DNA from 4 places in the Enterococcus sp. AMC1086 genome. Region 4 is predicted to be linked to each of the others. Evidence: riboswitches for the same ligand, from Rfam matches in the RefSeq annotation. Region 4 holds a riboswitch; each other region holds the start of a gene.
What was found. Region 4 has a riboswitch for magnesium ahead of AC4BC4_RS06185 (phosphatase PAP2/LCP family protein). Riboswitches for the same ligand answer to the same signal wherever they lie in the genome.
Positions count from the first base shown of each region.

Region 1: another riboswitch for magnesium. It lies ahead of mgtA (magnesium-translocating P-type ATPase); the one in region 4 lies ahead of AC4BC4_RS06185 (phosphatase PAP2/LCP family protein).
Region 2: another riboswitch for magnesium. It lies ahead of AC4BC4_RS04095 (LCP family protein); the one in region 4 lies ahead of AC4BC4_RS06185 (phosphatase PAP2/LCP family protein).
Region 3: another riboswitch for magnesium. It lies ahead of AC4BC4_RS09580 (LCP family protein); the one in region 4 lies ahead of AC4BC4_RS06185 (phosphatase PAP2/LCP family protein).

Region 1 covers NZ_CM177100.1:2,011,481-2,014,664, reverse strand. Annotated here, with positions in the region: gene AC4BC4_RS09510 (LysR family transcriptional regulator) at 1-461, opposite strand, end outside; M-box (ykoK) riboswitch at 1,037-1,207, shown strand; gene mgtA (magnesium-translocating P-type ATPase) at 1,325-3,184, shown strand, end outside.
Region 2 covers NZ_CM177100.1:857,854-861,037, forward strand. Annotated here, with positions in the region: gene AC4BC4_RS04080 (alpha/beta fold hydrolase) at 1-77, shown strand, start outside; gene AC4BC4_RS04085 (DUF4809 family protein) at 539-931, shown strand; gene AC4BC4_RS04090 (DUF4303 domain-containing protein) at 975-1,472, opposite strand; M-box (ykoK) riboswitch at 1,737-1,905, shown strand; gene AC4BC4_RS04095 (LCP family protein) at 2,081-2,995, shown strand; gene AC4BC4_RS04100 (FAD-dependent oxidoreductase) at 3,156-3,184, shown strand, end outside.
Region 3 covers NZ_CM177100.1:2,028,862-2,032,045, forward strand. Annotated here, with positions in the region: gene budA (acetolactate decarboxylase) at 1-405, opposite strand, end outside; M-box (ykoK) riboswitch at 1,096-1,265, shown strand; gene AC4BC4_RS09580 (LCP family protein) at 1,561-2,487, shown strand; gene AC4BC4_RS09585 (FtsW/RodA/SpoVE family cell cycle protein) at 2,484-3,184, shown strand, end outside.
Region 4 covers NZ_CM177100.1:1,330,433-1,333,616, reverse strand. Annotated here, with positions in the region: gene AC4BC4_RS06185 (phosphatase PAP2/LCP family protein) at 1-1,369, opposite strand, end outside; M-box (ykoK) riboswitch at 1,615-1,781, opposite strand; gene AC4BC4_RS06180 (ABC transporter ATP-binding protein) at 1,953-3,184, opposite strand, start outside.

The DNA.
Region 1 (3,184 bases), 680 kb from region 4:
ATTTTCGTGTTTGTTTCAGATAGAATACCAATTGCGATATCTATTTCGTTTTTTTCAAGCGCATCTTCTAAATTTTCGTAATAGCTGTACTCAAGTGAAACAGTCGGGTAATAGTTCCGGAATTCTGTTAGTAATTTAGCAATCAAATAATCAGTGTCAGCTAAATTAGTCCCAATTTTAATCTTTGCAGTCTCTCCAGTATGAACCAGTAAGTTTATTTCTTTAATAGCCATTTCAAATTCCTGAAAAATCGTTTCTCCTCTTGTTTTTAAAACAAGTCCTTCTGGCGTTAATTCATTGGTATTGTGGCCTCTTGTTATCAATCGAGCGTTTAGTTCTAATTCTAATTCACGAATATGAGTACTCAAATAAGGTTGAGAAATACCTAATTCCTCTGAGGTTCTTGTGAAATTTTTGTATTTACATAATGCTAAAAAATAATCTAGATGTTTTAATTTCATTCGTTCATCTCCTTCACTTGAGTGAAAAAAACTCTAATCATATACAAGATAAAATAATTTTAGTTAAAATAGTTCTTTTTTAGAAAAAATATATAAAAAATTAATAGTATATTATTGAACTTTCCAAACAGGTATAAATTATTATAGATTAATCAGGAAAAGAGCCTCTTTAATTGGTAGCAGACCAATTGAAGAGGCTTCTATCAGAATATTACCTTCTGATAAAATGACGAACGATCGCTTATATGTTGAGGTTGGCATATAAGCGTTTATTCATATTTATTATAATCTTGAAGATGAACCTAAGCCATTCCGATTTACTTATAATGCTATTCCTTTTTGTGAATTTCAACTTATTTTCGAAGGAGTTACTTCTGCTTCTATCGTTTATTCGGATTCTTTAAGGCTAAGTTTTTTGTAAAAAGAAGGTTGGATTTTCTACAAACGAAGTTTAAATCTTCGTTCGTAAAGTCATCATAAAAAAAGATGAGTCAATAGGCTATCTGTTTATTCTTATACCGTTATTCCTTTTTTTGTCTATCAAAAAAAATAATAATTCATTAAACTGATGATGTAATTCTTCTTGTTAGGTGAGGCTCCTATACAAACATAGGCTACTGCCCAAAAATGTCGAGAGACGCCAATGGGTAGAACAGGAACTGTCGAATTAAGGCTTTTCTTAAGGTAGCTAAAAGCTTAGGCTTTTTACGTTGTATAGTGCCAAAACTCAACGAATGTGAAGACTCATGGCGAAGTGCGCTGAGTTTTCAGTGCGCTCTTTTTGTGTGGAAAGGATGTGGTTATCATATCGGAAGATAGTTCGATAAAGCGAAACTCAACTAAAAGAAAAGAGGATAATCTAGATGCAAAAAGAAATGAAGAACATGATTCATGAAAAAGCGTATCAGAAATTAGCTAATCTATCGATTGATAAAGTACTGGAAAATTTTTCATCCTCGTGGGAAGGTTTAAAAGCTAGAGAAATAAAACGCTCAAAGGAGCAATTTGGTGTAAACAAAATCACTGATGATAAAAAGAAATCATTGGTTTATACGGTGATAAAATCTTATGTCACTCCGTTCACTGTAGTATTGATGATACTTGCAACTATCTCGTTTTTTACTGAATATGTTTACGCGGAACCAAGTGAAAAAGATCTTGTGGGTGTCTTTATCATGTTGATCATGGTGTTATTAAGTGGCACGATGACATTAGTCCAATCAGTAAAATCGAGTAATGCGGTCAGCAAACTGCAAAATATGATTCAGATTACTGCAACTGTTACTAGAGAAAACAAAGAAATGGAAATCCCGATGGATGAAGTTGTTTGTGGTGATTTAGTGAAGCTCTCAGCTGGCGACATGATTCCAGCAGACCTCCGTTTGATCCATGCCAAGGATTTGTTTGTTTCTCAATCTGCAATGACAGGAGAAAGTTTTCCAGTTGAAAAGAAAGTTAAAAATGTCGTGTCCACAAGGAACAGTCAAACGGATTTTGAAAACCTACTATTTTTAGGGAGCAATGTTGTGAGTGGTAGCGGGATTGGTGTAGTTGTTCGTGTGGGCGATGATACATTATTTGGAAAAATAGCACAAGATGTAGCAGATGATGATAAAAAAACGAGTTTTGAAATAGGCGTAAATAAAACCACCTGGTTATTGATCCGCTTTATGATGGTCATCACGCCAGCAGTATTTTTGATAAACGGAATAACCAAAGGCAATTGGAGTGAAGCACTGATGTTTGCGATCGCAACTGCTGTAGGGCTTACTCCAGAAATGCTGCCGATGATCGTTACCACAAATTTAGTCAAAGGCTCTAGAGATATGGCCAAAGAAGGAACGATCATGAAAAACGTCAATGCGATTCAAAACTTTGGCGCTATGGATATTCTGTGTACGGATAAGACGGGCACACTAACGCAAGATAAGGTCATTCTTGAGTACCATTACAACACTTCATGTCAAGAAGATCATGAAATATTGCATTCTGCGTTTTTGAATAGTTTCTTTCAGACAGGTTTACGAAATTTGATTGATAAAGCGATTATTGAAGCAGCATCGAAAGAATTATCCATTGACGAAGAAGATTATTTTAAAATAGACGAAATTCCTTTTGATTTTAATCGTAGAAGAATGAGTGTGGTTGTTAAAGATAGAAGATCCAATCGAAGCCTATTAATCACCAAAGGAGCAGTAGAAGAGATGCTGCAAGCATGCTCTTACATTAACCAGCAGGGAAATATTATTCCACTCACGCAAGAGATAAAAAAACAAGTACTAAAAACAGTCAAAGAATTAAATGAAGATGGCTTACGAGTATTGGCCATTGCTGATAAAAAAGTCAATAATCAACTAGATGATTATTCTGTAGAAGACGAGAAAGAGTTGGTTTTACAAGGATATTTAGCATTCTTAGACCCTCCAAAAGAAACAGCGGCAGCGGCAATCAAGGCATTGAAAAACAATGGTGTTTCTGTAAAAATTTTAACTGGAGATAATGAATTAGTCACACGTTCAGTCTGTAAAGAGGTTGGTCTGGAAACTGAAAAAATGATCAGTGGTTCAGCAATAGGTAAGTTATCTGAAGTTGAATTAGAAAAAATCGTTAATGAATACAATATCTTTACGAAAGTAACGCCAGACCAAAAAACAAAAATCGTAAAAGCGTTGAAAAAAAATGATCAAACAGTTGGATTTATGGGAGATGGTATTAATGATGCT
Region 2 (3,184 bases), 470 kb from region 4:
AAGGCGAAGGGCACCTAGTCAAAGGCGAAATGATGGATGTTGTGGCTGAGTTTTTTGAAAAGGAATTTTTGAGTTAAATTATTTAAAGAATCTGACTGAAATTAGAGGATAAACCCGGTTATGCTGAGTTTATTCTCTATTCTTAACTCTAATTTAGATGTGAACAATCAAAACGAGCTAAAATATTACGATGTTTCATTTCAAATGCACGATGGTACATCCTCTCTAAAATAAGTTGTGAAAAATTGATCTTTTTCATAGGCTTATTAACAAAAAAATAGCAGATCAAAATATGGAGAAAGGTAGTAGAAAAAATTAGTTTATAAAGTTTTTTTAATTTATTAACGTCTCTATTTTTCTTTATGATATTATATACTAAATGATAAATCTATTGTTATTTTAGAAATAAAATCAGAGAATTTTTTTTTTATTACTTATTTATAATTTGCTTGTTTGAAAGTAGTAGAATCACTTTATTGTGCTATTACTTTTGGTATAATATGTAAAGAAACAAAAAGAAGGGAAAGGATTTGGAACAATGAAAAAAGCAACGATCACTAAAACGGTTAATTTATTAGACGGAGGCTGTAATGCTTGCGGGATTATTGAGGACGAAAATTACACGTTGACAATAGATGAGCAAAAGATCCCCATAGAATCATTGACAGTCAATGCACTTATAACAGCGATTGTTTTAAAGAATGGTTATAAACGAGAGTACCAGATGGATGTGATTGATGATTATACGATGTATAAAAAAAATGATCATCAAGTCACGCTTAAAGAAGAATATGATTTTCTGACGTATTCAAATGATACAATTAAAATTGAAACCAAAGATCAAATCAGGGATGAGAAAGAATTAGTGAAGATAGTGAATCAAATCTTATCCACTCTTTTTTATGTAGAAGAATTGGATTTTAGTTTATAAAAAATTATACAAAACATACTGAGATTACAGGGTATGTTTTTAGTTATTCTATTTGAAAAATTTCTGACATTCCAAATTTTTCAAATCGTTCTTGTGAGTCGGAAGGATTTTCGTTTTGATCACAGACTAATAGTTTGAAATCCTCTGTTTTTGGGATACGTTTGAATGTTTCACTATCAATGAAGAGAATCAGTTGCTGGCAAAGCCATTCAAGAACAGTTTCTATATCTTGTTCGTCTTCCACCCAATCGTCAAATAAATAGAGAGAAGCAAACTGTTGTGTCTCATCCCAATCGCTTGAATTGTATTTTATTTCTTCTAACTGTGATTTACTATGGCCTTTACTTGTATAATAGCTTGTTGTTTCTTGCCAAAGTTCCACAGTATTAAAGCAAAGATTGATTTCACCTTCTTCATGAATATTGCAGTTTAAAGCAAATGCGTAGAATGTTTCATCAGAATGATCTAATAAAAAGTTTTCGATGCTGTCTGTTAAAAAGTTGAAAAAGAATTCTTGTTGTTTTTCTAAAAAGTGTTCCATTTGTTCCCTCCAGGTATTCTGTCTTTTAAACATTGAAACAGATATCACTGGGAAAGTCTATCTAAAGTTGATTTTTATAGAAAAATCACTATTTTTTAAGAAAATGTAAAGATTCTTTATTCGAAAATAGTTGTCTTTATCGCCTTTTTCCATTGTAAGAGCGACTACAAAGTGATTTTTTTAATAACAGCGTTACGACTTTGATTAATTTATCCAAAATTTCATTTGACTTTGTGATACGATACGCTTATAGTTTATACTGAATTAAATACTTGTTAGGTGAGGCTCCTATATAAACACAAGCTACTGCTCAAAAATGTCGAAAGACAGGTATGGGTAGGACAAATTTCGTCGAATTAAGGCGTTTTTCAAAGTAGCTAAAAGTAATGCTTTTTACGTTATATAGTGCTAAAACTCAACGAAGAGAAGATATAGATACGTTGGAAATCCATGACCAGTGTCATGTGCTTAGTCCCTATAATCTAATCCCTTCGCTGAGTATTCTTGGTGAGGGATTTTTTCTTTTTACTCAAGAGCTACCCAGTTTCATAAGCGATACTCTAATTGGAAACAAGCCATTCAATTTTAAGTTTAGAAAGGAACAAATAATGAAAAAATCTGTGAAAATAGTGACGATTACCTTACTATCGATTCTTCTTGTGATTGTAAGTGCAGCCTGCTATGCTGCAGTCTCATTCCAAGCAGCAAAAGAAAAAAGTGAATCAAAACTTCCTACAATAAATAAAAATTTTACTGGTGATGAACAAACGAGTGATAAAGAGCTGACGGTTATGGTCATAGGAAATGATTCGAGGGATGATGATGAAGATCAAGGACGTTCAGATACGTTGATGGTGGCGCACTATGATGGAAAATCAAAACAGCCTAAATTGATATCGATCATGAGAGACAGTTATGTAACATTTCCTGATGGCGGACAAGATAAAATAAATGCAGCGTACGCATATGGTGGCGCGCAAATGACAAAAGATGTGCTGAAAACGAACTTTGATTTGCCAATCAATTATTATGTTGTTATGGATTTTAAAGAGTTTAGTGATATCATTGATGAACTTTATCCAAAAGGAGTTAAGATCGATTCTGAAAAAGATATTAATTTGGATGGTGTGGATATTCCTAAAGGAGAACAAACATTGCACGGAAATAGCTTATTGCAATACGCTCGTTTTAGAATGGATGAAGAAGGCGATTTTGGACGTATCAGACGTCAGCAACAAGTGATGGATGCATTAATCGCACAGTCTAAAGATTTGATTCCAATTTGGGAATTACCTCAAGTGGCTGGTAAGATGGTAGGGAAAATCGATACAAATGTACCAACTAGTTTATTGATTGATTTAGCGAAGGATTTCCTTACTGGAAAGGTAAAACCTTTAGAATCACTATCTGTTCCTGTCGAAGATTCATGGAACTTTAATGATTATACTGAATCAGGAAGCGTAATCGAACTGGATGAACAAAAAAATGCTGAAGCGATCAAAGCGTTTTTGAAAGCCAATTAAAACTTGATTATATAAATAAAATAACCTGTCTATTCTCTTTTAGAGGAGTGTATGGGTTATTTTTTTAGTACAAAAAAATTAGTGTATTTCTATACGAATGGACAAGGCTTGTGCTATGCTTTAAGCAAACGTTTTATTCATTTAGAAGGAAGGTTTTACTGTGAAAGTTGTGATCATTGGTGCGTCATT
Region 3 (3,184 bases), 700 kb from region 4:
TGGTTTTTCTTGTTTAGCCATTGCTCGAATACAGACGTTTTTAAACAGCCCGTGTATTTTGATTGCGTGAAAAAGATTTTCACTTTTCAAGTGTTTACGAATCAGCTTAATGATTTGTGCGCTATTTGCTTCACTAGTCACAGGTATAGAAAAAGATGGTCTAAACATTGTCACTGCGGCATATGGGGTCTTTTGTTTCTCATCTAGATCGATCAAAGCCCCATCTTCTCTTCCTTGATAGGCTTTTCCATTTAAAATGATCAATTCTCCATCTAAATCTGATAAAGTACCAATCCCAAAATCCCCTTTTTTTAAAATGTTAGCGATTGTCTCAGTCCCATCCATCAAACCTGCCATTAATGCACCCAACGTTCCATGCTGATATAAGACTGCTTCTTCTGTCATTGTTATCCCCTTTCTAGTAAAACTGATCTTGTAAAATCGTTTTATAAGCATTTCACTCTCTTTTTAATCGATTGAGATTACAATCATAGTTAAAATTTCTGCATATCTCACAAAATCGGCTGGCAAAAATTCATATCAGAAATACGATGCTTCAGTACTTAGTAAATTTATCTCTATTCGCTTCAAAAATGTAACTAGATTGACCATTTATCAACTTTTTTCACCATAATTCCAGCACCTTTTCTGCTTTTTTCCACGTTGTGTCACATTCATTTTGAAAACAGATTACAATACGTTTCATCACCCACAAAAATAGAATATTCGTAAAAAATTTAAATAAAAATTCTATCTTTTTGATACAGTTTTCAAATCTGTATTATTTTTTATTATAGCACGCCTACTATTTTTTTGTTTACTCATTTGTCTGACAGCCATAAGCGAAGATTTAGTTGAAACAATCGTCCCACTATTCTTCATTTCTATTAACTTTTTTCTTTATATTTAAGAAAGAGTAAAGAATATAGATAGATGTATTTTTTTGGCATATTCCCTTTTTGTAGCGTGAAACCTCTAGACGATGGGATTTCTAGTTTAAAATAAAAAAAATCATTATAAAAAAAGCATATTATAAAAAAATTAATATTTATCTCATTGACTTCACTAGAGATATTTACTATATTTAAGACGATCTGAATAACTTGTTAGGTGAGGCTCCTATGGAAACACAGGCTACTGCTCAAAAATGTCGAAAGACAGGAATGGGTAGGACAGGAATTGTCGAATTAAGGCTTTTCACAAAGTAGCTAAAAGCTCTGCTTTTTACGTTTCATAGTGCTAAAACTCAACGATGAGAATGATAAAAGGCTCTTTTTTGTGCTGAAATCAATCCCCTTCGCTGAGTTATTCTAAGCGGAGGGTTTTTGTTTTTGTAAATAATGTTGACAGGATTTTTACTCTTTAAAGGCGGAGAGACAAATCAAAGAAGGACTGTTTTCTTCATTTTATTTTATCGATCGTGAAGATTCTTCTTTTATTTGGTGCATGTTGTTATCCATTATTTTTTAGTCAAAATACCCTTTTTATCCCCCATCTAAATCAATTCCTAATGCCAAGCTTTATTTGATGATCAATTAAAATGATTAGCGAGGAATAAAAATGAAAACAGGAATGAAATTTTTAGTTTGTATACTTCTTTTGGTTCTCTTGATTATTATAGGAGTCGGCAGTTATACAGCAATCAGCTTTCATAATGGGAAAAAAATGGCTCAATCACAGGTAAACAAGAACAAGAATAATGATTTTTCTGGTGATCAGCAGACGAATATGAAAGAAATCACGATTATGATCATAGGTGATGACGGTCGAGAAGATGATGAAGATGGGGGACGCGCTGATACCTTAATGGTCGCCCACTATAACAGTGAAACAAAGCAACCCAAATTAATATCAATTATGAGAGATTCTTATGTTTCAATACCGGGACATGGTTTAGAAAAAATCAATGCAGCCTATGCATATGGTGGAGCAGAATTAACGAGAAAAGTGCTTAATGACTCGTTTGGATTACCAATCAATTATTATATTTCAGCTGATTTTAATAATTTTATCCAACTGATCAATGAACTGTATCCAAAAGGCGTTGAAATCGATGCAGAAAAAGAGATCAATTTAGACAATGTCGATATAAAAAAAGGCAAGCAAATCATGGATGGCAACACATTGTTACAATATGCTCGTTTTCGAATGGACGAAGAGGGCGATTTTGGTCGCGTAAGAAGACAGCAACAAGTCATGGATGCTTTGGCTAAACAGTCCAAAGATGCTTTACCTCTCACACAGCTGCCAAAAATTGCTGGTGAAGCTGTTGGCTATTTGGATACAAATATACCCACTAATGTGCTTATAGACTTAGCAAAAGATTTTCTTAAAGGGAATGTAAAAAATCTTGAAACATTATCTGTACCAGTTAAAGGGAGCTGGGCATTTAATGACTACACTGATGCTGGAAGTGTATTGGAAGTCGATGAGAAACTGAATGAAGAAGCGATTCATAAATTCTTGAATGATGGAGAAAGTCAATGAAACAAGTAAAGAGATTATCCAAACTTCATTACTTAGATTTTTATATTTTAATCCCTTATTTTATCTTATGTATCGTAGGCATATTAATGGTCTATAGTTCCAGCTCTTACCAATTATTAGACAGTGATCTTGGAACTTCTAGTAAAGCAATCAAACAAATGATCTCTTTTATTTTTAGTTTAGTTTGCATGAGTATTGTGTATCGAATTAATTTGTCTGTTCTTCGTAAACCTAAAATCATGTATTTTATATTGGCCCTTACTTTCCTTTCCATCATTGCCTTGCCGTTCATTGGAACGACAGTTGGTGGCGCAAAACGTTGGATCAACTTAGGCGTACTTTTATTTCAACCTTCTGAGTTAGTTCCTTTAGTCATGATTTTATACTTGGCTGCAAACTTATCAAAAAATGATACCTTGGTTCCCTTTACGTTTAAAGACCATAAGCGATCGCTATTAGTCTCACTTTGCTTTATCCTTTTTGTCGCATTACAACCAAATATCGCAGGCGCTTCAATGATTTTCATACTTGTACTAGCCTTATTTTTATTTAGCGGTCTGTCTCCATTATTTACGTCACTGGCTTTAGTTGGCTTCATTGCGGCGAAACGGTTAGGAACTGTTCTTTTATTGTCGATTCCCACTAATTGGATGCCTCAAAAATTCAGCTATTTGGTGACAAGATTCGAAGTAATGCA
Region 4 (3,184 bases):
TTTGTCCATTGTCACCAATGACATCCAATAACTCTTGGTAACGAAAAACACTCTTCATTGACATCAATTCTTTCGTCAACTGAATCGTTACTTCCCGCTGTCTCTTTTGTCTGCCATAATCACCTAAGGGATCTTCATAGCGCATTCTTGCATACTGTAATGTTTCCCAGCCACCCAAATGTTGTTCTCCTTGTGGATAATGAATTCCTTCTGCGTCAAACTCAAAATCATTATTCACTGTGACACCACCAACAGCATCACTCAATGCAGCTAAACCATCCATGTTGATAACGAAATAATGATTGATCGGGATATCTAAATAATGCTCGACCGTATCGATCATCATTTCATCACCGCCAAATGAATGCGCATGATTGATTTTATCATACACACCCTCTTTTCCAACAATCTCTACATATGCGTCTCTGGGGATGCTTGTAATTGTCGTCTTTTTTAATTGATCATTGACGGTCACAACCATAATCGTATTGGCCCGAAAATCCGTTTTACGCTTTGAATCATTTGCGATACCTAGTAGTAAAAAACTAACAGGTTCACTATTTCCGAGTTTTACAGGTTTGGTTTCTCGGTTCAGTGGTTGGTATATTTTATCGGCTGTTTTTTGAACATTTTTAAATACGGAAGCTCCATAGGCAGAAGCTCCAGCAACGATAAGTAACACGAATGTCAGAACACCTAAAATCGTTCTTTGTATAAATCTTTTTTTAGCATCTGATGTCGAAAATTCTCTGTTGATATAAAACTTATAAAGACAAATATAGGAAAGATTCACCCATGCAAAGCTTAATGAAAAACCTGCAATCACATCGCTTGGATAATGAACTCTTAAATAAATTCGACTTAATCCAATCAAAAGCACATAAACGATCAAGGCAATCTTTATCTTTTTGTATTGCTTTGGATAAATCGTTTGTGCAATTAAAATAATTGAACATGCCAAACACATAGCTAAAAGCGAATGACCACTAGGAAAACTATAAGAGGTTCTTTCTGCTAATTGATTCACATTAGGTCTTGGTCGAGCCACCAGATGTTTAAATATAAATCCAAATGCACTCACCACGAAAACATTGCTGATCATCCAAAACGCCAGTAATGTTTTCTTTTTTCGCCAAAGAGTAAACGCTACAATCAAGCTTACAATAAAAATTGGCCCGATTGTCGCAGTTTTAGCGAATAAATTTACAATGTTTGTCATTGTCTCATTTGGTTTCCAATTAAATTGATAGATTGCCGCATCTAATTGATTAAACCATGGAACATTCTGAACAACTAAAAAGGTCAATGCTGAAAATAGTAAGATACTCAAAATAGCAGGGGTAATTTTTTTTTCTTTCAACGTATACATGTCATAAATCCCTTCATTCTTATATTAAATAACATTGTTAGCTCAAAGTCAGTATTTACAACGCTAATAAAAAACGCTGTAACTCACTTGCCTTGCAAATAAAAGCATGAGTCCAGCGTTTTTTTCGTCAAACTACACTCTTGAAAACACAAGCAGATAATAAGACGTTACACAATTAGTAAATCAATTCTATATTTACCAAAAGAAAAAAGCCAAACATTTTTTTCCTAAGACGTTTGACTTTCAATCAATCTCATCGTCTGAGTTTTAGCACTATACAACGTAAAGAAAATTCTTAGCTATTTTATGAAAAGCCTTAATTCGACAATTCCTGTTTTACACATTGGCGTCTTTCGACGTTTCTGCGCAATAGCTTATGTTTGTATAGGAGCCTCACCTAACAAGGTTATTTATCTATTTAATTTACTAAATAATACCGTTAGAAAGAATTTTTTTCAAGTTATTTTTAGCGTCTTTATTTTTTCTTAATTTAAATCCAAAGGAATCTAGAAAATGTCATTCTATTGTATAAAAAGAAACGACATCAAAATAGATTTGATCGTCGCTTCTTTTTAACTATATTTTACTCATCTACCTCTTCAAACTGTGAGTTATAAAGTGATGCGTAGTAGCCATCTTGAGCAAGTAATTCTTCATGTGTTCCTTGTTCTTTAATATCACCGTCTTGCATGTAAAGAATTTTATCTGCATCTTTGATCGTTGATAAACGATGCGCGATAACGAATGATGTACGACCAGCCATTAAGTTATTCATCGCACCTTGAATCAGTCCTTCTGTTCTTGTATCAACAGAGGATGTTGCTTCATCAAGTATCAAGATCGGTTTGTCAGCTAAAATTGCACGAGCAATGGTCAAGAGTTGTTTTTGACCTTGAGAAATATTTGAAGATTCTTCATTCAACTCCATGTCATAGCCGCCAGGCAATGTTTGGATGAAGTGATGAACGTGTGCAGCTTTGGCCGCTTCATAAACTTCTTCATCTGTTGCATCTAAACGACCATAACGTAGGTTTTCCATAATGGTTCCTTTAAATAGCCAAGTATCTTGTAATACCATCCCAATATTTTTACGCAAATCTGCACGGTTAAAGTCTTTGATATTGTGTCCATCGATTTTGATTGCACCAGAAGTCACGTCGTAAAAACGCATCAATAATTTAACCATTGTTGTTTTACCAGCTCCAGTTGGTCCAACGATTGCAACTGTTTGGCCTGGATCGACATGTGAACTAAAATCATTGATGATGATTTTATCAGGTGTGTAACCAAAACGAACATGTTCAAAGTCAACCATTCCTTTTGCTTTATCGATTTTGACTGGATTTGGAACAGTTTGATCCTCTTCATCTTCTTCAAGAAATTCAAAAACACGTTCTGCTGCTGCAGCCATTGATTGAAGCAAGTTAGATACTTGAGCTAATTGAGCAATAGGTTGTGTTAGGTTTCGAACATATTGAATAAACGCTTGGATGTCCCCAACTGTGATCGTGCCGTTATACGCTAAGATCCCACCAAGAATCGCTACCGCAACATAACCAAGGTTACCTACAAAGTTCATGATCGGTTGCATCAAACCAGATAGAAATTGAGATTTCCAAGCTGATTTGAATAAGACATCATTTTGTTTTTTAAACTCATTAAGAGAGTTTTCTTCATCATTGAATAGACGCACGATGTTATAGCCACCGATTGTTTCTTCGACCTTACCATTGATTACACCAAGATATTCTTGTTGTGTTTTAAAGTATTTCTGTGAATTTTTTACAACGATCATAATTAAGAGCATTGAAATTG